4 regions of the Paracerasibacillus soli genome follow, and region 4 is predicted to be linked to each of the others. Evidence: riboswitches for the same ligand, from Rfam matches in the RefSeq annotation. Region 4 holds a riboswitch; each other region holds the start of a gene.
What was found. Region 4 has a riboswitch for thiamine pyrophosphate ahead of thiW (energy coupling factor transporter S component ThiW). Riboswitches for the same ligand answer to the same signal wherever they lie in the genome.
Positions count from the first base shown of each region.

Region 1 (5,829 bases), on a different contig from region 4:
ATGGATGAACCAACCGCTGGGCTTGATCCAATCTTTAGACGAGAACTATTGGATATTTTACAAGAGATGATGACACGAGAAAATCAAACTATCTTTTTGTCTAGTCATATTACAAATGATTTGGATCGTATTGCTGACTATATCATCTTCATTCATGAGGGAAAAATTTTGCTTCAGGCAAGTATGGAGGAAATCCAAGAACAATATCATATTGTAAAAGGCGAACGAAATTTATTAGACGCGGATACAAAAAGGCTATTCATTGGCTTCCAAGATTCAACTGTTGGATTTCAAGCATTGTATCGTGGTGATTTAACATTGTTTGATGACGTATCAGATCAGCTGATTTTTGAAAAGGCGACACTAGAAGATATGATTTATTTTATGACAAGAAAGGGGATATAATTTCCTATGGTACAAATGATGAAGCGAGATTATATGCTAAATAAAATTTACTTTTTCTTTATATTGATTGGCGTACCTATCCTTTATATTTTTCAATATATCCCTACTACAATGTTTATCGTGATGACGCTTGGTTTGGTTTTTAATGTATTTTTCTATGAGGATCGAAATCACGTAACAAGGGCAATAATAAGTATGCCGGTATCGACATCGCAAGCTGTTGTTGCTAGATACATTTTTATTACACTTACTGCAGTCTGTAATATGATGTACTTTGCTGCATCTAGTTCCATTATCAAACATTATCCAAATATTATTGTTGGGAATCCAGCTTCATTTCAGCCATTAACTATTTCGCAAGGGATTCTCACACTTCATATCACGTTCATATTACTTGCGATTTCTTTACCTTTTTATTACTATTTTCAATCTGCCTACAAAAGTTTAATCATACAAGGTATAGTCGTATTTTTAAGTACATTAGCTTTTATCATCTTCATCAATTCACGGGCATTAGGGGTACTAGCAAATATACCTGATTGGTTCATTGCGAAAGTTATGTTTTTCGTGGAAAATCCGAATATAACCATTGGATTTGGTTTTGTTATTTCAATCGCATGTCTCTATCTATCTTATATTATATCTTTTCGATTTTTTACAAAACGAGATATTATCTAATTTGGAAAGGATGGCCAATATGCTTCAATCTATAAAAGCGGATGTCATGTTAAACTCGCCCCTACAATATCTATTAGTTTTTTTCCTTGTAGGGATAACTTACTTTTTAACAAGTACCCCGTCTTTCATATTAATTTTCGCAATCAGCAGCTTTATCATCACGTTATTTTATTATGATCGTAAAAAACATACTGAATCCTTCTTTGTAAGTTTGCCACAGTCTAAATTAGCAATTGTAGCAAGTAGATATGTCTCTTTTTTTCTAATTTCATTGTCTCTCATTATATTTCAAACTGGACTTGGACATTTATTTTATTTCTTTGATTATCAAGCTATTTACGTATATGGTTGGAAAGATGTATGTATATTACTTAGTATGAGTGTGAGTATTGCAGCTATCATCATACCGATCTACTTTGCGATTCGTTCTTTTCTATTCTCGACGGTAGTCGTCATTGTTTTATTCTTTATAGGATTTTATGCTTTCTTGGAAATGTCTACCTATGCACAACCTATTGATGGTTTTATACAATTAAATAACTTAGAACCATCCATTATAATCTTACACTACATTCCAACACATCCCATCCTTATTTTATCAAGTGTAAATATAATTTTGCTCATTGCTTCCATTTACCTTTCAAATTGGCTTTTTACACGAAAAGATATTCGCTAAGGAAATATGTTGACAAATAAATGTTTATATGAGATTATAGTAAGGTTGCTGTAACATGTGAGTAGCTGGCATTCTGCATTTGTTTTTGAGGATGCTTATTCACTCTGGCGCGACTAAGGGGTCGCAGGGACGTTAGAGTAGGTAGGGCTAACGTTGCTTAAGTTAGAAAACGAGAGTGGAACTTTTACCGCGGTTAACGTTGACCTTTTTTATGAAGGTCCGATGAAAGTTCTTTATAAAACGTATAAAGAAAAATATAAAACGCTTCCCATCGTGTCTATGGGAAGTATAAAAATATACTTGTATGTTACATTGAAACAGTAGGGGCCCCTTTATTAGAGGCCCCTTTCCAATTTCAAATTGTAAATTTGATACATAGTGCTTTCCATTAGATTTCCATTCACTTTTCAAATCCGATCTCTTTGGTTACCACGTAAAAACTCTTAATCTTCAATATTATCAAAGTGAAAACTTGACTTATTATGATTCTTTGCTAGCATAGGAGTTGAATCGAATATAATAATTTTTCTACTAGGGGCGCCATATTGGCTGAGATAAATGTAAATTTAGCACCCTTAGAACCTGATCTGGTTAGGACCAGCGGAGGGAAGTAGATTTTTCTTAAAATAGCTTTGCGCCCTATTTGTGCACCTTGCTTTATTTTGTAATGCTTCCTTCTACTAGTCTTTAGAAAAAAAGATTAGAGGAGGATTTTTTTATGCAGTTTACTGATCAATTGAAGATGGCTACAAAAGATAGCTGGGAACAAAGTTTGAATCATCCATTTGTTCAAGGGATTGTAAGAGGAGATTTACCGCTAGATACTTTTAAGTATTATATTTTACAAGACATTTATTACTTAAAACATTACGGTAAAATTCATGCGATTGCGGCTTCACAAGCAGATGACTTTAAACTAACAGCAATTTTGGCGAAAAAAGCAAGCTCTACTGCTGAAGCTGAATTAACGGTTCACAATGAACACGCAGCAATTTTAAATATCACGCAAGACGAGGTGGGAAACTTTAAACCTGCTCCGACAGCTTACGCATATACATCTCATTTATACCGTGCGACAATGTCCGGGAACTTAGCTCATACTGTCGCGGCAATGCTACCTTGTTATTGGCTATATGCTGACATAGGTAAGAAAAATGAAAACGCTACACCTGAACCGGATATTTATCGTAATTGGATTAAAATGTATGCAAGCGACTGGTTTCAAGATGCAACAAGCGAAATGATTGACATGTTAAATACACTTGTTGCAGACATGAATGAAAAGGAGAAAGAAAAAGTAAAAGAACAATTTGTTATTGCAAAAGAATACGAACTCCATTTCTGGGAAATGTCTTACACAAAGGAAACATGGTTATCCAATAAAAAATATACTTGAATATAAGATCAGGGAATCTAATAGTTAGTACTTTAAGTAACTGCGGTGTATGTTATGTGTTGAGGTTGGTAGGCTATAGAAGCCACACTCGCAAAAAGCGAAAAATTCTACAGAAGCGATATTTTAGCACTTAATCAGACGGGAGTATGTCTAAAAAAATAAGCTGGTGATAGGCCAGCTTATTTCTATTTGTTCTGCGTTTTGATTATAACCTAACATGTAGTTATTTACGCTTACGCTTGTTTTTCTTACCATCTAGGTTAAGAAATTCACTTTCCTCTGAGATCTCCACATCATGTTTTGGGCTCGTGTCATACTTATTCGCGATATTTTTCTGTTTTCCTTTATCTCTTCGACGATTTTTATTTTCCTCAGACATCGTAATAGCCTCCTTTGCATGTTTACTATGTCCTTTTATAACGAAAATTATTATTTTACCAATAGATGATAGCGTAAAGTATCTCATAATATGGTGTGGACGCAAATTCACTTTTTATACAGAATATCAAATTGATCCTAAAAAGCCCGAATTTCCCCATTAAAAAAAGAGCACACTTTAATATTACATGCACTCTTTTTCCATTCATATTTACTTCATTATTTAAGCAGTTGCACCTTGGAATGAATCGACAATGGAAGTAATAATAAATCCAATTGCAGATGCAAATAGGAAAGCTATTCCCCAGCCACCGAGGCCTGCCCCCATAATTGTTACCTTTCCAATCACGGTTGGAATTGTTACTAATATAATACCAGTACCAAAAATAACCATTGCAGGGTAATAAGGTAAGTATTTTGCTTTGCCTGCAGCTTTTGTTAAGACAATTCCAATTAAAACTAATACCGCAGCCATTACTGCCCCTATGATGACAACAGACTGTACCAAAGTATCACCTCATAATTATTCTATGTATTAATGATATTTCACTCCTTATAGTCTACATTTTCAAGTTGATAAAGTCAATAAAAACAAGGTATGCACGTTGTTTATGCTAAAAGCTATCTTGAAAAACATAGTAATTGTTTCGAATTATTTGAATACAATTGAAGTAAAGTATATTATTTGGTCTCATACACATACCCCACCACGTTGTATAAAGCCCATAACCTAAGTTCCGTCATTTTGTAAACGATTACATCATAAGGAGATGATAAAAAAATAATAGCATTTACTTGTTAACTCGTCATTTATAACAACACTTCATGGCCAGGTAGCGCCAATGCATGAAGTGAACACGAAATGAAAGATCAACAAATCACGTGAAAAAAATCTATTCTTTAAAGGGAGGGAATCTTTAGTATGAAGAAGCATTTTATTTACCAAATTATTGGCGCCTTTATATTAGCTATAATTGTTGGGGTCATCTTTGGTGATAACTCAAAATACGTACAACCACTTGGCGATTTATTTTTAAGACTTATTAAATTTATCATCGTTCCTTTAATTCTTTCTACTATTGTTGTCGGTGTAACTGGTGCTGGTGATGTAAAAAAACTAGGTCGCCTAGGTGGTAAAACAATTACGTATTATCTTGTAACGAGTTTCATTGCTATCTCACTTGGAATTTTAGCTGGAATTATTTTTTCTCCAGGAACTGGAACAGATTTAAACGTAGAATCTACAACGACGGAAGTAAATGAAACAGAAGGTGTCATCCAAACCTTGTTGAACATTGTACCAACAAACCCGATTGAATCTTTAATGACTGGCGATATGCTGCAAATTATTTTCTTTGCCATATTTTTAGGAATTGGCATCACCCTTGTTGGTGAAAAGGCAATACCTGTGCAGCGCTTTTTTGATGGGTTAGCAGAAGTGATGTATAAGATTACTGGCATTGTGATGAAATTAGTTCCGCTTGGGATTTTCGGACTACTTACACCAATTGTTGGTGCATATGGGTTATCTGTATTAATGCCACTAATGAAATTAATCATAGCTATGCTTGTCGCATGTATCGTTCATGCAGGAGTAGTCTATTCTGTTGCAGTTAAATCTTTAGGGAAAATGAATCCATTACAATTTTTCAAAGGGATATTCCCTGCTGCTACTGTAGCGTTCAGTACGTGCTCCAGTTCAGGAACACTGCCTGTTACAATGAAAAATACCGAAGAAAACCTTGGTGTATCAAAAGAGACTTCTAGTTTTGTGCTACCACTTGGCGCAACAATTAATATGGATGGAACCGCCATTTATCAAGGAATTTCGGTTATGTTTATCGCGCAATACTTTGGTACGGGATTAACATTTGCGCAGCTCCTCACTGTTGCCCTAGTTGCAACACTTGCATCTATCGGTACTGCCGGTGTACCAGGTGCTGGATTAATTATGCTAACGATGGTTTTAACAGCTGTTAATCTACCGCTAGAGGGGATTGCATTAATTGCTGGAATTGATCGGATTTTAGATATGATGCGGACATCCGTGAATATTGTTGGAGATGCATCAGCTGCAGTTGTCGTGGAGCAATCAGAACGAAAATATGATTCCGTTGCATCATAATATTGGATTTTGTATTATATTGTCGTCTTCGTAAAGTGAAACAACAACGGGCTTCCTTTTGCCGACATAAGGAATTGTAAGCCTCGTATGCAAAACTTTACAAGGGAGATTTGGGTTAACATTTTGTTAGCCCTTTTTTATTATTTAGGAGACATTTTTTAAAGAAGGCAC
Region 1 covers NZ_JBHLWL010000067.1:48,466-54,294, forward strand. Annotated here, with positions in the region: gene ACFFIS_RS17095 (ABC transporter ATP-binding protein) at 1-405, shown strand, start outside; gene ACFFIS_RS17100 (ABC-2 transporter permease) at 412-1,083, shown strand; gene ACFFIS_RS17105 (ABC-2 transporter permease) at 1,103-1,759, shown strand; TPP riboswitch at 2,283-2,385, shown strand; gene tenA (thiaminase II) at 2,478-3,155, shown strand; gene ACFFIS_RS17115 (hypothetical protein) at 3,379-3,534, opposite strand; gene ACFFIS_RS17120 (hypothetical protein) at 3,757-4,041, opposite strand; gene ACFFIS_RS17125 (dicarboxylate/amino acid:cation symporter) at 4,456-5,658, shown strand.
Region 1: linked by a shared signal. The riboswitch ahead of tenA (thiaminase II) and the one ahead of thiW (energy coupling factor transporter S component ThiW) in region 4 are both predicted to bind thiamine pyrophosphate.

Region 2 (5,829 bases), on a different contig from region 4:
TGGGAATCCAGCAATTAATCCAGCTACACTTGTTTTCATGACATTTGTTTTGTCCTGGAAATTTACCTTAATACGCCTTATATTTGGACTTATTTTAACGTTTGGAGTTAGCTACCTCGCCAATCGTTTTGCTGGCGATACAAAACCAATTGACATGGAAAGGATTATCCAGGATGAGGAGGAAACGGGTGGATTTTTTGCAAGATGGATGAAGAGCTTGGGCACAATGATTCTATATATTGTCCCTGCCTATATTCTGTCTGTTCTTATTCTTGGTGTTGCACGTGTTTGGCTTTTCCCACAATTAAGTGGAACAATGGCGAATGGAATTTTAGCTATTATTTTATTCGCTATAGGTGGTATGCTCTTTGTTATTCCAACCGCTGCTGAAATACCAATCATTCAAACATTCTTGTCCATTGGTATTGGTACTGGTCCGGCAGCAGCATTATTGCTAACATTACCAGCCATCAGTTTGCCGTCGCTAATCATGGTATCGAAGTCATTTCCAAAAAAAGTACTGTTATTCGTGACAGTTTCGGTTGTAGTAATTGGCATTTTTAGCGGTCTGACAGGCATGCTAATTTTATAAAAAGAATACTACGGGTTTCTCCCTTTCAAGGTGAGAAACCCTATTTGATTATAATCAAACCGAATTTAATTAAATATTTCCAAATATCCTAACTGCCATGAAATAGCACTAGCAACTAAAAACATGACAATCATTACGGCCAAAAAAATATAATCTGCTTTTGATACGGAAAAAATACGATAAAACGTTCTCTTTCTACCTCCAGTAAATCCTTTTGATTCCATTGCCATCGCAGTACGCTCGGCCTTACGAATCGCACTTGCTAATAGCGGAATAGCAAAACGGCGATATTGCTGCCATTTACCTGCTAATGTCTTTGCTTGATTCACACCACGAATACGATGGGCAGCGTGAATTGTTTTGAGTTCATCTCGCATCATAGGTAAAAAACGATATCCTGCAAGTACACCGTATGCAATCTTAGGTGGCAAGCGAAACTGTTGGATCAAACTTAAAATAAAATCAATTACATTTGTCGTAAAGATAAACAATAGTGATAGCGCGGCGACACTTAAAACCCTTACGGCTAAGGCCAATGCAGTTAAAAAGGATTCACGTGGATATTGCAGTCCAAAGATTGTTATGATCTCGTTTGGATTTTTTGGCACTTCTGCAAATACGATTGTCGTCCAGAGCATCCCGAATGAAAAAATTGTAAAAGGCAGGAAATATAAGATATACCTTTTCCACTTCACTTTTCCCCCAAGAAAAGTGATGCTTATCGTGCTGATTAAAAATAAGAAAGGTGTTACTGGGTCAAAAATAAATGCGATAAGTACGACCAATATTACAATCGTCAAAGCTTTTACACTTGGGTTAAGATGGTGAAGAAACATATGCAACATTCCTTTCCCATATGCGCTGCATTTTCTCGGGAACAGGTATTGTTAACTGCCAAACGTCCAATTGTGTTTTAGGGTAGTTCCATAATTCAATTGGTGTACAATCTGCAACAATTTCCCCCTTATGCATAACAATGACACGCGTTGCATATTGATGGACTAATTCCATATCATGGGTGATCATTGTAATAGCTGTTCCCGCTTCATAACGATTCACAAGTAGCTCCATTAGCTTTTTATTTGAACTGGCATCCTGTCCAAATGTCGGTTCATCAAGTAGTAACATCGTCTGATTATCAACAACCATCGTTGCCACACTCAGTCTCCGTTTTTGACCTTGACTTAACGTATACGGATGTTCATTCTCCAAATGGCTAATACCACATACTGCTAGGACGTGGCGAACTTTTTCTTTCACTTCATCCGCCTTCATTCCTTTTGTTCGCAAGGTAAAGGCAACCTCATCGAACACTGTATTTGCAATAAATTGATGTTCTGGATTTTGAAAAACATAACCTAATTCTTTCCGTAAATCTCCCTCCTGCCATACTTTTAATGCTTTTTCTTTTATGTAAATATTTCCGTCAGTTGGCTTTTGAATCCCCGCAATGATACGTGAAAGTGAGGTTTTCCCACTCCCGTTCGCACCAACAATCGCAACAAACTCATCTTTGTATAGTGTAAAAGAAATACGCGACAATATGCGTTGCCTATTTACTGTCCATGAGACATTTTCCAGTTTGATGAATGGAACAGTAACATTTTGTTGCATCGAAGTGGGTTTCTTCCATTCTATTTTCCCAAAACAATTTACTTGTGTTGCAAATTCAGCAAGTGTTAATGGAACAGTAGCAGGTACATGCTCCATATGATGAAGTACATATTGTGCAACTTTTGGTAGCCAAATACCTTCCTCTATTAATTTTGGATATTCGTGGGCAATCGCATCACGTAATGATCCATCAAAAAAGATATTCCCTTTTTGATTTAATAAAATACAACGTTCAGCTACATCTGTCCAACCATCTAATTGATGTTCGATTATAATGAGTGAACAATTTACTTTTTCTTTTAATTTCTTTATTGTTTTCATCACTTCTTTGGCCGAAACTGGATCCAAATTCGCCGTCGGTTCGTCTAAAATTAGTAGTTTTGGTTCAAGTGCCAAAATGCATGCAAGTGCAAGCTTTTGTTTTTGCCCTCCTGATAGTCGCGCAATGGTAGCAGTTTTATATTTCGATAAACCTACAAGCGCTAATACTTCATCAATCTTTGCTGACATTTTTTCATATGGCGTACACATATTTTCCAAGCCAAATGCAATTTCATCCTCTACAGTTAACATACAGAATTGTGTTTCAGGGTCTTGGAAAACAACACCGACAAACTGACTTAGTTCACCTGGTTGATAATCGTTTGTTCTTTTTCCTGCAATGACAATATCCCCAGTCATTTCTCCATCTAACTCTCGCGGATATAGGCCATTTAAACAAAATGTTAACGTACTTTTACCACTGCCACTTGGGCCAAGAAGGAGAAGACTTTCCCCTTCTTGCATGGCAAAACTAATATTGGATAATGTTTCTATTTCATTTGTATGATCAAAGCGTAATGAGAGATTCTCAACATAAACGAATGGCTTATTTTTCATGCTACACGACCCTTTCGCTTTTCTTTCCCTATGGCGAAGTTAGCTAATACACCTGTTCTAGCTAATCCATCACTTAACGCTTTCCCTAAAAGTCCAGCAATAAGCGCACCACTAATGACCCGAGTAACGAACATTGCGATGACATAATGAGTTGAAAGTGCACTATATCCACTCATGAAATAACCATATGTGAAACTTGTTACGGATGATCCAACTCCAGCAGCCATTAGTACCCATGTCGCATAATTTTTCCATCTTGTAGCTGCAAAAACTGCTTCTGCTCCAATTCCTTGTACCATACCTGTAATGATCAACATCGGCCCTGTTGCATTTCCGATAAGCACTTCCACCATCGCTGCAATTGTTTCTGATAAAAATGCTGCCCCTGGTTTACGAATGATATAGGCCGCAATAATTGAAACGATAAACCAAATTCCAAAAATGAAATCATATCCAATTGGTCCCATCAAACCAACTAGTAATTTTCCTAAAGGTAAAAACGCCAGATATACAACACCAAAGACAACTGACAGCGCAGCCATCACAACAATTTCTTTAAAGCGCCAATTACGCATGTATATCAACATCCTGATGTGAAGGACTGTTAGCAGAAATGGTTACCGTCATCACTGTATGTGTTGAACCCGCATTTTTTGTCGCGTTAAAGACCTTTTCTAAACCACTGAAAACATTCTGTGCGTCACCTGTTAATCTTGTCGCATAATGGGCTGGGGAAACAGAAACAAAGTCTTTCATTGCTTCAATTTGTTCATAAATAACATCCATATACTGACCACCACCAAGTGGATAAAGTGAAAACTTTGCGGCAATATATTGCTTAATAGACCCTGTGTTCTGCACATTTACCGGATTGTCATCTTCAATTAAATAGACATCTCCAGCTGAATCCCCCGGACAACCAACAGAATATGTAGCTTGAAATGCGACATGTTCCCCCGTTTGTGCAGCTTGTAAAAATACTGCCCTTGTTACATCAAATACATGGACAGCTTTTCCTCTCACAGTCGTTGTCACATCGTCCGTTTTTACCCAAACCTTTGAAGTGTCTACTTTCTCCAACGTCTCTAAAATGATATCCACAAAACGGTCACACATTGGGTACAGTGAAAAACTTGCTCCCACTATCTGCGTATTACCACAAACTTGATTTGCCATCTCCATATCCTCCCTTGTTTTCAAACTGCATATTTCAGGATAATTTGGATGCAAAAAGACTGCATCCCAGGGGAATGCAGTCTTCAATATTCATGAATACCATACACATTAAAAAATTGAGTATGCCGAACACACCGACTACACTTCCCCACGCTAGTATTATCTAGATCGGGTGCAAAGGGTCAGAACAATAAGTTCCTCTCAGCCGATAAACAGCTCCCCTAGTGCTTTTCATTTCTATGCAGCTTTCTACTCTCATCATAGCATGACAATTTTATTTGTAAAGTAAAGCATTTCAACTGTTTTTAAAAAATTAACAACACAACAAAATATATTGCCATAACAACTAGTCCAATTGGTAAGCCGTAACGTGCCCACTCTTTACTCGTAATATTTAACTTTCCCGCAGAAATGATATTTGGAATATTACCAGGTATGAGCATTCCACCACTAATTAGTAGCCCAAGTAAGATTGCCTTTATCGTCCCAGCAGTCATCTCCGGACTAATTTCTGCTGAAGCTAATGTTGCATTATCAAGTATCGCCGATAGCATATTCACCCAATACAAAATAAACGGATTTAGACCAATTAAAAATCGATTAATTAACGGTTCAAAACCAGCTCCTAGTAACGTGAGACCCATCACAAATAAATAGATTTTCACACTACGTATCAAAATTTCCCCATACGTTTCTGTCTGCTTATCTCCAGCTAAGGAATTTTTAGCTTGAACCGGCTTAATCCAAAGCGCTGTTAAAATTCCCAAACCAATAATTCCTACTATGACATAAGGACCAATTAAATCCATTAAATAGAAAAAGTGCTCATTTAATTTACTTGTTGTAATCGTGGAAAGTGGTTCTCCAATTGGCGTTAAGGCAGCCCCCAAACCTATTGAAAAACAAGCTAACACGACAAGTCTTATTTCTGACTGACGGTCTAACTTTAGAACACTTACAATTAATACGAGTACAAGTGCTGCAATAATCGCTGTTATAACGCTTGACAAAAGTCCTAAGACAACAACAATTAATGCAACAAAAAGTGGAAACGGCGTTTTATCACTTGCAAGTTGAATCCCTTTTTCTAAAGGAGATTGGAACCATTTAAATAGTAATCCTGCAATAAGTACGGCAAGTGTAATATTAATTGGATCTTCTAATGATTTTAAAAGTAAGTCACTATTAAATACGCCACCTACCCAGGCAGCTAGAATTCCCATAATAAATAGAAATACTTCTAAGTTATGTTCAACTTTCTTCACTGTAAACGGAAGAAATAAAACGAGTATTAAAATAATAAATAAACCAGTCATGTTGTACCTTCTTTTCTATTTTTAAATTGGTGTCTTCTTTATTATATCACCAAACTTTTTTTGTAAACGAGAATAATGACTATATATTTATACCAAATCCTTATTCCTTATCAATAAATCGGGCTTTTTCTGACCATTATATTTTCATTTTAAAGGCATCAAAAAAAACATGGGAGTACATCCCATGTTTTTCAGCAAACATTTTGATTAAGATAAAATAATGTCGGTATCTTTTGGAGATATGTTTTGATT
Region 2 covers NZ_JBHLWL010000065.1:120,633-126,461, forward strand. Annotated here, with positions in the region: gene ACFFIS_RS16750 (permease) at 1-592, shown strand, start outside; gene ACFFIS_RS16755 (energy-coupling factor transporter transmembrane component T family protein) at 658-1,428, opposite strand; gene ACFFIS_RS16760 (ABC transporter ATP-binding protein) at 1,409-3,085, opposite strand; gene ACFFIS_RS16765 (ECF transporter S component) at 3,082-3,660, opposite strand; gene ACFFIS_RS16770 (YkoF family thiamine/hydroxymethylpyrimidine-binding protein) at 3,653-4,261, opposite strand; TPP riboswitch at 4,390-4,494, opposite strand; gene ACFFIS_RS16775 (DUF1646 family protein) at 4,567-5,577, opposite strand; gene ACFFIS_RS16780 (heavy metal translocating P-type ATPase) at 5,785-5,829, opposite strand, start outside.
Region 2: linked by a shared signal. The riboswitch ahead of ACFFIS_RS16770 (YkoF family thiamine/hydroxymethylpyrimidine-binding protein) and the one ahead of thiW (energy coupling factor transporter S component ThiW) in region 4 are both predicted to bind thiamine pyrophosphate.

Region 3 (5,829 bases), on a different contig from region 4:
CCAAAGCCTTTTGTTTTCCATAAGCAATCGTTGATAAAAGAAGTAAGATGACAGCCACCCCACCTACAAACGCTGCACCATCTCCTCCCTCTAAGCCGCTCATGCGCCCTGAACCTAATTTTGTATACAACATATATATAACAACACATAAAAGAGATAGCGGAACAATTATCGCAAAGATTCGACTCCATAATGTTACGTAGGACGTATTTGCTTCATTCTTGGTACGTGAGGATGATTGCAATGATTGTAAATCAGTCTCATTTTTTGGATCATTCGGTTTTCGTATTGACTTACGATAAAATAAATAAGCTAATAATAGTGCTACTCCACCTGAAATAAGCGAGAGCACAAGGCCTTTATCGGCAACTGCGCCTATATCAGTTCCAGCAGATTTTGCTGATAAACTAGGAGCTACTTGCACAATGTAGTCAGAAGAAAGTGCCATACCCTGCCCTGCAATCGCAATCGCGACAGCAGCAGTCATTGCCGGTAAACCAGAGCGAACTGCAGCTGGTACTAACAGAGCACAAATAAGCGGAACAGCTGGTGTTGGCCAAAAGAATAGAGATATGACATACGTCACAACGACCAAAACAAAGAAGGAAATGTGACCATTAACCATCCACTTTTGAATTGGTTGAATCATCCGTTCATCTGCGCGTAAATCTCGCAAAGAATGGAGCAAGGCCAACATAAACGTGATAATTAAAAAGATATTAAATAACTCTTGTGCAGCCACTAGATTAGCATTGAAAATTGCTGTAAAACCATCAATAACATTTCCTTTATATACCCACGCAATAATAAATGTACCTAAAAGCGTCGGTAATACAACACCTTTACGAAAAATCATCGTAACGATAATCGCCAATGTAAACAATCCGTATAACAAGTGCGTTAAAGTTAAATCCACATGACCCCATCCTTCCAGCATGGACTGTGCTATAACCTATGCACCGCATATGAACATAGTGAAGGATAGACAATTATATTTTTATAATTATTTCATTCAAAAATCCGATCATAATGATGAAAAAAGGGATAACCCATTTTCTTAGGATTATCCCTTACTTGTGAGCGGAGCATGTTTGTTACACTGCCTTTTTAAGTAATGCTTTTGGTTGCTGATTAAATAACAAAAATGTACCTAATACACAAATAATTGTGGACGGTAACATGTATGAAATATTATACATAAATGACCATGCCCAGTAATTCCAACCATCTGGAGTTGATTCCGCCCAAAAAATAACACCTGCAAATAAGTGACATAAGAAACGTAAGACAGATCCTAATATGATACCTGCCGTTATATAAGATAAGTATGTTTTTATTTGTCTATCTTTTACTGCCTCACTAATTTTGCGCGCAAAGATACCAGCAAATCCTAATACTGTAAAGGCGAGACCATATTCTATAAGAACTTGAAACGGGTTTAAAATATACCCACCAAAAAGTAACTTTAAACAGCCTAATAAAAATCCAGCTAACAGACCACCCTTTAATCCCCATCTAAAAGCGATAAGAAAAATCGGTATCATCACGAGTGATATAGAACCGCCATTCCCCCAGATTTTAAATTTTAAGAACGGTACATTGTCTAGAATAAATGCTAAAGCTGTAAACAAAGCAACTTCTATTAAAAATAATGTGCGCTGTCTATCCACGTCAAACTTCCTCCCCCTCATAGTGTTGTTAAAACAACGCAAAAAAAGCAATGCCAAGGGGAAGCTTCCTGATGGGAAAAATTCCGCTCACAACATTGCTTATGAACCATCAAAAAAGCCACCATCCCTACGCTAGTTCTAACTAACAGGTTCAAAGGGTCTGAACTTCACGTTCACTCTCAGCCGATAGGCTCCCCCTGAGGCTCTACTATTCGCTTTTTTTGTCACTATTAATCATATCGTACCTTTTATCTTTATGCAAGGTTCATTGACGACTTAGGTATGCTTCTACCCCAAGCATGCATAAATCAATTGCTTGCTCCCGAAACTCAACTTTACTTAAATCAACGATAATAGATTTCATGTTATTATTGAGCTTTCAACATTTGGACCATTTTATCCTCGTATTGCCGTTTCTTCTTCTTATTGTTAACTCGTTCAAAGTATGTAATAACATCTGCCAATGCTTCTTCGAGTAGTTGCTGATTATTACCTTGTTTAAAGTATGTTATCGCCTTTTCATAGTATTCTGTGGCGACTAGATGATTTGGTTTATTTTGTTTTTCAAAACAGTATGCAAACTGCATATATATCATCCCTAATTTAGTAGATGGGCGTAGAACTTGCTGTTCATATAGACGTGTTGCCTGATCATAGAACGGTATCGCCAACTCATAGTTTTCATCATAAAAATGATAATAACCAATGTCTGTTAAAACCTCAGCAAATAAGACTGTGTTACGATTGTTTCCTTCACTCAATATTGTTAAAGCTTCTTTTAACAAGTTGTAAACAAGCTGTTTATTTTCTTCCAATGTGTATAATTTCGCAAGACTAATCGTACTATGAAGCAACACATTATGTTCTTTCTTTTGTTCAGCAATTGCACGAGCTTTAGTCAAATAAGCAATTGCCTCTTCTACTTCGTTAACTTTCGCATAATTTTGGCCAATCTTGAAGTGCAAAATGAGTTGATATTTATCTTCGGCAAGATTATCAAAATGTTTTAAGGCCTTTTTGTAATATTTATTCGCCCTAATAAATTTATCCAAATTCTCCTCTGCTTCCCCAAGAATCATATAACAACGTGCAAGTTTTATTTCATTTGCTCCTTCTCTTTCACACATCATGACGACTTTCGACATAATTCGTCGACATAATTTATGATCGCTTAAAAAAGCGATTTGGCCTAATATAATCAGTTCATCGCTTGTAGCATTGGTCCTTTGTTCATATTGCTTTTGAATTATTTCTTTAGAGGAAATATATTCTTTCATCTCTGCATAAGAAATTGCTTCCATATAGCAGAGTAAATGTTCTACATCTAATCCAACTTTATTTTGTTTTCTAAAATCCCCTATTTTGGCAACAACATTCGGGTAATGCCCTCGTTTAAATTCCTCTCGTAGGATAGATAATCCTTCAAAATTATGCTTTTCCAATACCTTAGTTAGCGCTTTATCTATATTTATAATTTCTAGCATGAAACTCCCTCCATTCTATTCACCATTGTTACTATATTTAGCTAGTTTTAAACGAGGGACTAAATTTATTTGATTTTCATATTTTCCGATGAATAAATATCCACCGTCATTCTGCCATTTTTTGCTGAGGCACGAATTAATAAAGCTTGGTTATATTCATTTTTAAAAACAAAGTCTGGTCCCCACCAACTTACTGTCGCATCTTTACCAGGTGGAACGTATGGAACCTCTCGACTATGAGAGTACCGTTCGATCATTTGGATACCTTTCAAATTAACAGCATTAAATAATGTCGATGAAACTTGGCAAATACCTCCACCGATATCTTCTGCTAATTCACCTTTAACGATTACTGGGGCACGTTTATATCCTTTTTCTTCCGTTCGTTGTCCAACGACTTTATTAAACGAAAATGATTCACCAGGAAATAGAACATAGCTGTCAATTGCTGCTGTTGCAATTTTTATATTTTGTGAACGTTCTTTATTTGTTTCTTGGTACATAGTTGTATAGGTATGTATTTTATTTTTGCTAATACTTTCAAGTAATTCATCATCTACCCGTGGGGCTACTTCCCTTTTAGGAATGTGTAGAAATTCTTCTTGCCGTAGATAAAATTGACTATAAAAATCATCAATAAATTGATTACGATCTAACTTTTTACCCGTTTTTGCTGATATCATCTTGTTGTCTTGATCGAACCTTGCGTTCTTTGGTTGTTTATATACTTGTTCTTCTAGTCGGTCCATAAGCAAATTTACTTTATGTAAATCCAAAAACAAATCTGTAGGAAATGGCATTGTAAAATGGTCTAACAAAACTGTTTCACTAATGTTATCATCTTTAATAATAAGTTGTTCCGCACTAATTCCTCTTGGGTGAATAAATAAAACGATAGAAATTGAAAACAGAAGTATGTTAATTTTACGCATTGCTTGCCTCCTCTACACTTAGTATGATATAAATCATACAATTTCATGTATCACAACTAATTCTAATCGTCATATGAATAGTAAATAGAGGGTTCGGTATGGTATTAATGGAAAGGAAGTGCCTTTTGAGGTAAAACGTTTAAAATGAATATTTTTTATTAATTATTCCATTACTAGAGTAAAAAAAGCTAAAATAAAAACCACCTTAGCTTTACCTAAAGTGGTTTTCATATCATTAGCGAAAATCTCGCGTGTCTTCCATTTTTCTACTTACAAACATATAGCCAATTAATGATGCTATGCTTAGTAGAAAATAAAATGAACCTCGTTTCATATACATTTCCTCCCTTTTTTTGGAGCTAAATTACGAATTAAAATGGACGAACTTTCCCCTTTTTAAGAAGTAAATTGACACCACCGAACAAGAATATTGAGCGGTTGTCGACTACTTTCTTCATCGTTGCAGCAGGTTTACCAGTTAATTTAGTGCCACCAAATACTGTTCCAACACCGTCAGTAATACCTAATGAAGCTACCGTTCCTTTATCATCAAAAATAAAGTTTTGTAAAGGCTCGTTGTGAAGTAATGCGGCAATATTATGCGCACATGTTGTAGCATGTTGCATAGCGGCTTGTGCTGTTGGTGGGAATGGGCGTCCTTCTGCTTCATTCATCACCCAAGCACAATCTCCTAAAATAAAGATATTATCTTCACCTGGGGCACGTAGATCACCGTTCACTGTAACTTTGCCTCTATTTAATTCAAAGCCTGATTCAGAAAGTACCGGACTACCAGTTACACCGCCTGTCCAAACAATCGTACCGGCTTTAACAAGTTCGCTATCATCACCAACAACGAAACCTTCTTCAGTACATTCGGTAATTTTAGTCCCAATCATAAATTCAACACCACGACGTTCTAAAGATTCCTTAGCATAAGCAACAAGGTCTTTTTCGAAAACAGGCAAAATAGATGGTGCTGCCTCAACATTAATGATACGTGCTTTTCTACGATCAATATCATATTTTTTACATAGTTGTGGCACTTTTTCAACTAATTCTCCAACAAGTTCAATGCCTGTGAAACCACCGCCACCAACTAAAATGGTTAGATCATCATCATTTTTCTCTTCACTATTTTTATATTGTGCAAACTTGTACTCAATGTGGTCACGAATTAGTTGACAACCATCAATATCCTGAATAAAGAATGCATTTTCTTCCATTCCTTTTATTCCGAATGTATTCGTAACAAAGCCTAGTGCAATTACAAGATAATCGTATGTAAGTTCACTATTTTCAAGTACAACTTTATTTTCCTCTTTATTTACTTTTACTACTGAATCGTAAATTAAGCGAACTCGATTTGGATTAACTACATCACTAATCATAAATCTTGCTTGATTGTGATTAATCGTTCCAGCTGCAACTTCGTGTAACCAAGTTGTTTCATAATGGTAATTATGTTTATTAACTAGTACGAGTTCAGCTTCTTCTGGCGCCAATTGTTTGGCTAGTTTTTTTGTCGTCATTAATCCAGCATATCCTGCACCAAGCACGACAATTTTTGGCTTACTCATAATAAATCCACCTTCCTTTTTTAAAGCGAACTACCTTTTAAAGTAATATATATTAATTCGCTTTTTTACATCGAAATAAATTCGCCTTTTATACTTCAAAAAGTACATATTTATCATAACAAAGTTCTTTTAAATACGCTAATGATGTTAACTAGTTTGACAC
Region 3 covers NZ_JBHLWL010000040.1:238,162-243,990, forward strand. Annotated here, with positions in the region: gene ACFFIS_RS12300 (hypothetical protein) at 1-916, opposite strand, end outside; gene thiT (energy-coupled thiamine transporter ThiT) at 1,095-1,670, opposite strand; TPP riboswitch at 1,778-1,878, opposite strand; gene ACFFIS_RS12310 (tetratricopeptide repeat protein) at 2,039-3,154, opposite strand; gene ACFFIS_RS12315 (VanW family protein) at 3,220-4,086, opposite strand; gene ACFFIS_RS12320 (NAD(P)/FAD-dependent oxidoreductase) at 4,458-5,666, opposite strand.
Region 3: linked by a shared signal. The riboswitch ahead of thiT (energy-coupled thiamine transporter ThiT) and the one ahead of thiW (energy coupling factor transporter S component ThiW) in region 4 are both predicted to bind thiamine pyrophosphate.

Region 4 (5,829 bases):
TTACTTGTGATATGCACCATGCATAACTGGGCCGACATATTGATTTAATTTCCAGCCATGTTTAATTGCTGCTGTTGTAAATAGTTTTGCTGCTGTGACTGAATCTTTTACAGTTTTTCCAAGTGCTAAATTTGCGGTAATAGCTGCGGCAAACGTACAGCCTGCACCATGATTGTATGTTGTATCTATTTTATCTTCCTCAAGAAGTGTAAATTCTGTTCCATCATAAAATAAGTCTAGTGCCTTCTCATGATCTAACGCCTTGCCACCTTTAATGACAACATTTTTTACACCTAATTCATGAATTTTTACAGCTGCATGTCTCATGTCATCAATCGATTTGATTGGACCAGTCTGTGCTAATTGTCCAGCTTCAAATAAGTTTGGTGTTGTAATGAGTGCCCGTGGAAGTAATAATTCACGCATCGCATCGGTATTTTCTGGCTGTAATACTTCATCTTCACCTTTGCAAACCATGACAGGATCAATGACAACCTTATCTAAGTGAAACTCATCAATTTTACGGGCGCCTAAATTAATAATCTCAACAGATCCGAGCATACCTGTTTTCATCGCATCGATACCAACGGATAAAATGGTGTTAAGTTGTTCTTCGACAATCGTGACATCAATTGGATATACGCCGTGACTCCAATTTTGTTCTGGATTCATGGTAACGATTGATGTTAAGGCAGTCATGCCGTACACATTATGTTCTTGAAATGTTTTTAAGTCTGCTTGAATACCTGCCCCGCCACTGGAATCTGAACCAGCTAAGGTAAGTGTTTTCTTCATTGTCATAGCTGTTACCCCCATAAGTCTGTGCATTTTGTCTTTGATTTCTAACATATAAATAGGATATACCAAAAGGAATGATAAAAAAAGCAATAAACCGTAAAAAATATCATTTGTATATATGAGAGATTTACCACAATTTTTGGTGTTTTTTCTTATAACTGCGCAACTACCTCTTTTATAGGATCTCCCTGTGTAACTGCGGTAATACATGCAACGCCATCAGCACCAGCGTGAATGACTGAAGTTGCATTTACTATATTTATTCCGCCAATTCCTACGATAGGGATAGTCGGAAATTCAGCTCGTAATGTTTTAATCCATTGGATACCGACAGGCTTTTTATCTGGTTTTGTGGCTGTTTTAAAAATAGGCCCTGCGCCTATGTAGTCTACTAAATGCATGGGACTCTGGTCTACCTCTGTGGTATTAGAAACGGATAGACCAATAATTTTGTTAGGAAATAATGTCCGAGCCTTCTCAACGGAAATGTCATTTTGTCCGATATGAAGTCCATCTGCATCCAGTAATTTCGCTAGATGAACATCGTCATTCACAATAAAAAGTATATCATGCTCATAACAAGCCTTCCTTAGCTGTCTTCCAAGCTCTACTTGGTGATCTCCGCGAAGTGAACCTGGTCCTTTTTCACGGTATTGAAAGGCGGTAATTCCAGCCGCAATGGCCTCTGTTAATATGTCTTTGGGGTCGCGATGACAATCCTGGCTACCCATAATCAAATACTTTCTTAGTCTATGTTTGATAGCACACATAGTTTATCATCCTTTCAGTTTATTTATATCGTAAGAGAGTGCGTCAATAAATGCGGATTTAAATGATCCTGGTCCAGTAACTTGTTGAAGCGAGGTTGCATAGTTTGCAGCCAAACCATAAAAACTGACAGCAGTTAGTAGCTGATCATCAATGGAAGCTTCCGTTGCGAGACATGCTGTTATCACAGAACCTAATAGGCATCCACCGCCTGTAACTTTTGTTAAATAAGGATGTCCTGTTATATTTTCAGAGACTTTATTTTTGGTGCAGATGATATCCGTTTTTCCGGTAACGACAACAGCTGTTTCATATTTGTTTGCTACTTTACGTGCAATATCTATCGCGCTTTCATCCCCTAATGAATCGACACCTTTTACTTCCCAAGGTGTATCGGCTAGATAAGCGATTTCTCCCGCATTTCCTTTAATAACAGTTGGCTTTACTTTAGATAAAACTTGATGAATATAATTTGCTCGATAAGATGTAGCTGCTATACCAACTGGATCAATAACAACAGGAATACCATATTTATTAGCAGTTTTCCCGGCTGCTATCATAGCTGGAAGGTCTTTTTCTGTAGGAGTTCCGATGTTAATGAATACGCCATTAGAGTGGGATGTCATTTCATCTACTTCTTCCAGTGCTTTTGCCATAACTGGACTACCACCAAAAGAAAGTAGTCCATCAGCGACAAAATTCATCGTAACTTCATTCGTTAAATGATGAATGAGTGGGTTCTTTTCACGAACTTGATGGATGATTGCTTGATTCATGATTTGATCTCCTCCAATTTTGTTGTTTCGTTTATTCGTGGTGCCCAGTGATTCGTTGGGCCGCTTCCGTTGCCAAGTGGAAGTGAATGTTTGATAGCCAATGTAATATAAGTTTTCGATCTTTTTACAGCATCATAGAAAGATGCACCTTGTGCTAAAAATGCCGTTATGGCAGCTGATAGTGTACAGCCAGTACCATGTGAATTTTTAGTTTCAATTCGCTGTGCGGAAAAAGTAAACATGTTGTTCCCATCATACAGAAAATCAACAGCATCACCTTTTATATGTCCACCTTTTATGAGAGCGGCTTGTGCACCGTAATGTTTCACAATTTGTATCGCTGCTTCTTTCATGTCGTCTTCCGTATTAATTTTTTCGCCAATGATTGTTTCAGCTTCTGGAATATTTGGTGTGACAACAGTCGCCAATGGTAATAGATGGTTACATAAATATTGCTGTGCTTGCGTTGAAATAAGTGGATCACCACTTGTCGCAACCATGACAGGATCCATGATGTAAGGTGCATTAATCTCAGGAACCCTTTTTTCTATGACTTTCATCATGTCAACATTTGCAATCATGCCTGTTTTAAAGGCATGGATTGGCATGTCATTCATAATAGATGTGAGCTGTTGTTCAATCATATCAGTGGGAATGTGGTAAACACCCTGAACACCTGTTGTATTTTGCGCAGTTAAAGAGGTAATGACAGACATCCCGTATGATTGTAATTCTTGAAAGGTTTTTAAATCAGCCTGTATACCTGCCCCACCACTTGGATCAGAACCAGCAATCGTTAAAGCACATGGAATATGTTTCATCAATAAACACCTCGAATATTATTTTCTCGTATTCTAGTCTTGCAAACGTATAGAAATACAGATCTTTAATAGCTTCGATATTGGATAAACTTCCTTACTTCCATTCTTCTAAGAACTAAAACACCAATCAATGCACCCGAGATACTACTAACCAAAAAGGATGGTAGAAAGAAAAAGATACCGTGAGCACTCCCCATGACCCAATTGGCAAATGGAACGCAGAAAAGGGAAGCGATAATCCCAGTTCCTAGTATTTCCCCGATAGCAGCTAACCGCCTACTCTTAAATTTTTGATAAAAAACTCCAGCAATCATTGCTCCAAATATCCCTCCTGGAAATGCTAGTAATGTCCCAAGACCAAGTAGATTTCTTACGAGACCAATCATGAATGCAATTATAATAGCCGGTCCTGGCCCGAGTGTTACTGCTGAAACGACATTCACTGCATGTTGGACGGGATAAGCCTTGGCAATACCAGCTGGAAACCAAAGAAATTGTGCACCTACAACACCAATGGCTACGAATACAGCCATTGTGATAAGCAATCTTGTTTTATTCATTTCATGCAAACCTCCTTAATATTGGTGGAACGATGGACATCTAAAACAGAAAAAATCAAGTTCAGCATGCATGAACCTGATTTCCGATGAGTGAAATAGAAGATGACAAGTTTTGTCGGTCCTACTTCCCTCCGCTGGTATCATCCAGATCAGGTTCAAAAGAGTTGGAATGCTTTTCGCTTTCCTCTCAGCCCAAAAGTTTTGGGCACCCCTAGTAGTGATTAAAACTAATAATCTATCTGCTTTTTTTGTTTTTCATAGCCGTAGTATATTTGTTCCGGTTCACCCCAATCAAGTTCATTTGGCAGGCTTAGACCTGTTTTGACTGTGCAAAAGCGGCAACTACTTGTACAGTACTAGTGCGACCCAAAATCATAAAGGTTGCCCACTGTCTTTTGCTTCAGCATGCATGAAAATCTAAAAAGGACCGCATCCATGGGGGATGCAGTCCTTTTGCATGACATATAAAGGTCATGTATGTAAACTGCACTTCCCCACGCCGGTATTATCCGGATCGGGTGCAAAGAGTCAGGACAAATCTGTCCTTCTCAGCTATTGAAGCTCCCCTAGTGCGAATATCCAATTTTTCTAACAATACTATCATATCGGTAATTTTCTAAACTGTAAAGTAAATGGGACTCGTTACTGGCTTTACGCTCATATCACATGCTAAGTTAACTGTTGTTTAGCAAATTCACGATACAATGCATGTGTTTTCAACAGCTTATCATGTGTACCCATCCCAGTAATTTTACCTTTATCTATAAAAATAATATGATCTGCATGTACAATAGTTGAAAGTCTGTGGGCAATCATAAAAGTTGTTCTACCTTCCATCAGTCGGGAAAGTGCTTCTTGTACGATTCCTTCTGATTGACTATCTAGGCTGGCAGTTGCCTCATCCATTAATAAGATTTTAGGGTTGCGGAGAAATGCACGTGCGATGGCTATGCGTTGACGTTGTCCACCCGATAGTTTAATGCCACGCTCGCCGATTTCCGTATCTAATTTTTGTGGGAATCCAATGATAAATTGATCCGCATACGCCATCTTCGTAACTTCCCAAAGTCTTTCATCTGAAATATTTTGATCCTCTAATCCATAACATAAATTTTCCCGAATAGTACCTGCCATCATCGGGCTATCCTGGGAAACATAGCCAATTTGTTTGCGCCAACTTTGTAAAGAAAATGATTGAATAGGTGTATCACCTAGCTTGATTTCACCATTATCGGGCTCATAAAATCTTTCTAGTAACGCAAACATCGTTGTTTTACCACCACCACTCGGGCCAGCAAATGCAATCACATCACCAGGATTAGCCTGAAAAGATATATCTTGTAAAATGCTCTTTTCCTCATTGTATGAAAAAGAAACGTGTTCAACTATGATTGATTGATTTGTAGTAGGTACGCTAACTCCCTTTTTGTCTTCCTCTAAGGGCTCTTGTAAAATCGCAATAATTCGTTCAGTTGCTCCTTTAGCTTTTTGCAACTGTGTAAAAAACATGGCAAAAGATGTAACTGGTACGACGATTTGAAATAAATAAAGTAAAAAGGCAACGAGTGAACCAGTAGATAGGGACCCGGTTGCAACGCGCATGCCACCATAGGAAATAATGACAACGATTACCGCCATGAGAACAAAATTCATGAGAGGTGAAATGAGTGCATATATTTTAGATTCCTGAATTCCAAGTTTATAAATATTTTGGATACCAGTATAACCTTTTGATGTCTCTGTTTGCTCTGCGTTAGAAGCTTTCATGAGGCGAATTTCTCCTAAAGTTTGTTGGGCATTACCAGTGAAATTGGCCATTTCATCTTGTAAATTACGGGATATCTTTGCCATTTGTTTACCAAGTGGCAGCATGATCAATATCGTAATTGGTACGGATAACAGCATAACGAGTGTCATTTTCCAATCCATCATAAACAAAATGATGACAGCACCAATAATTGAAATAACCCCAGAAATAAATTGAGGAAAATGATCAGAAATTAAATTTTTAATGACGGCTGTATCGTTTACTATTCGGCTGGCTATTTTCCCACTTGCTGTTTGATCAAAGAAACGCACCGGTAAATGAATGAGCTTATCCCACAT
Region 4 covers NZ_JBHLWL010000061.1:88,638-94,466, reverse strand. Annotated here, with positions in the region: gene pdxK (pyridoxine/pyridoxal/pyridoxamine kinase) at 1-801, opposite strand; gene thiE (thiamine phosphate synthase) at 951-1,568, opposite strand; gene thiM (hydroxyethylthiazole kinase) at 1,575-2,342, opposite strand; gene thiD (bifunctional hydroxymethylpyrimidine kinase/phosphomethylpyrimidine kinase) at 2,339-3,163, opposite strand; gene thiW (energy coupling factor transporter S component ThiW) at 3,229-3,723, opposite strand; TPP riboswitch at 3,833-3,946, opposite strand; partial or broken gene ACFFIS_RS14970 (lipoyl synthase) at 3,993-4,123, opposite strand; TPP riboswitch at 4,198-4,301, opposite strand; gene ACFFIS_RS14965 (ABC transporter ATP-binding protein) at 4,393-5,829, opposite strand, start outside.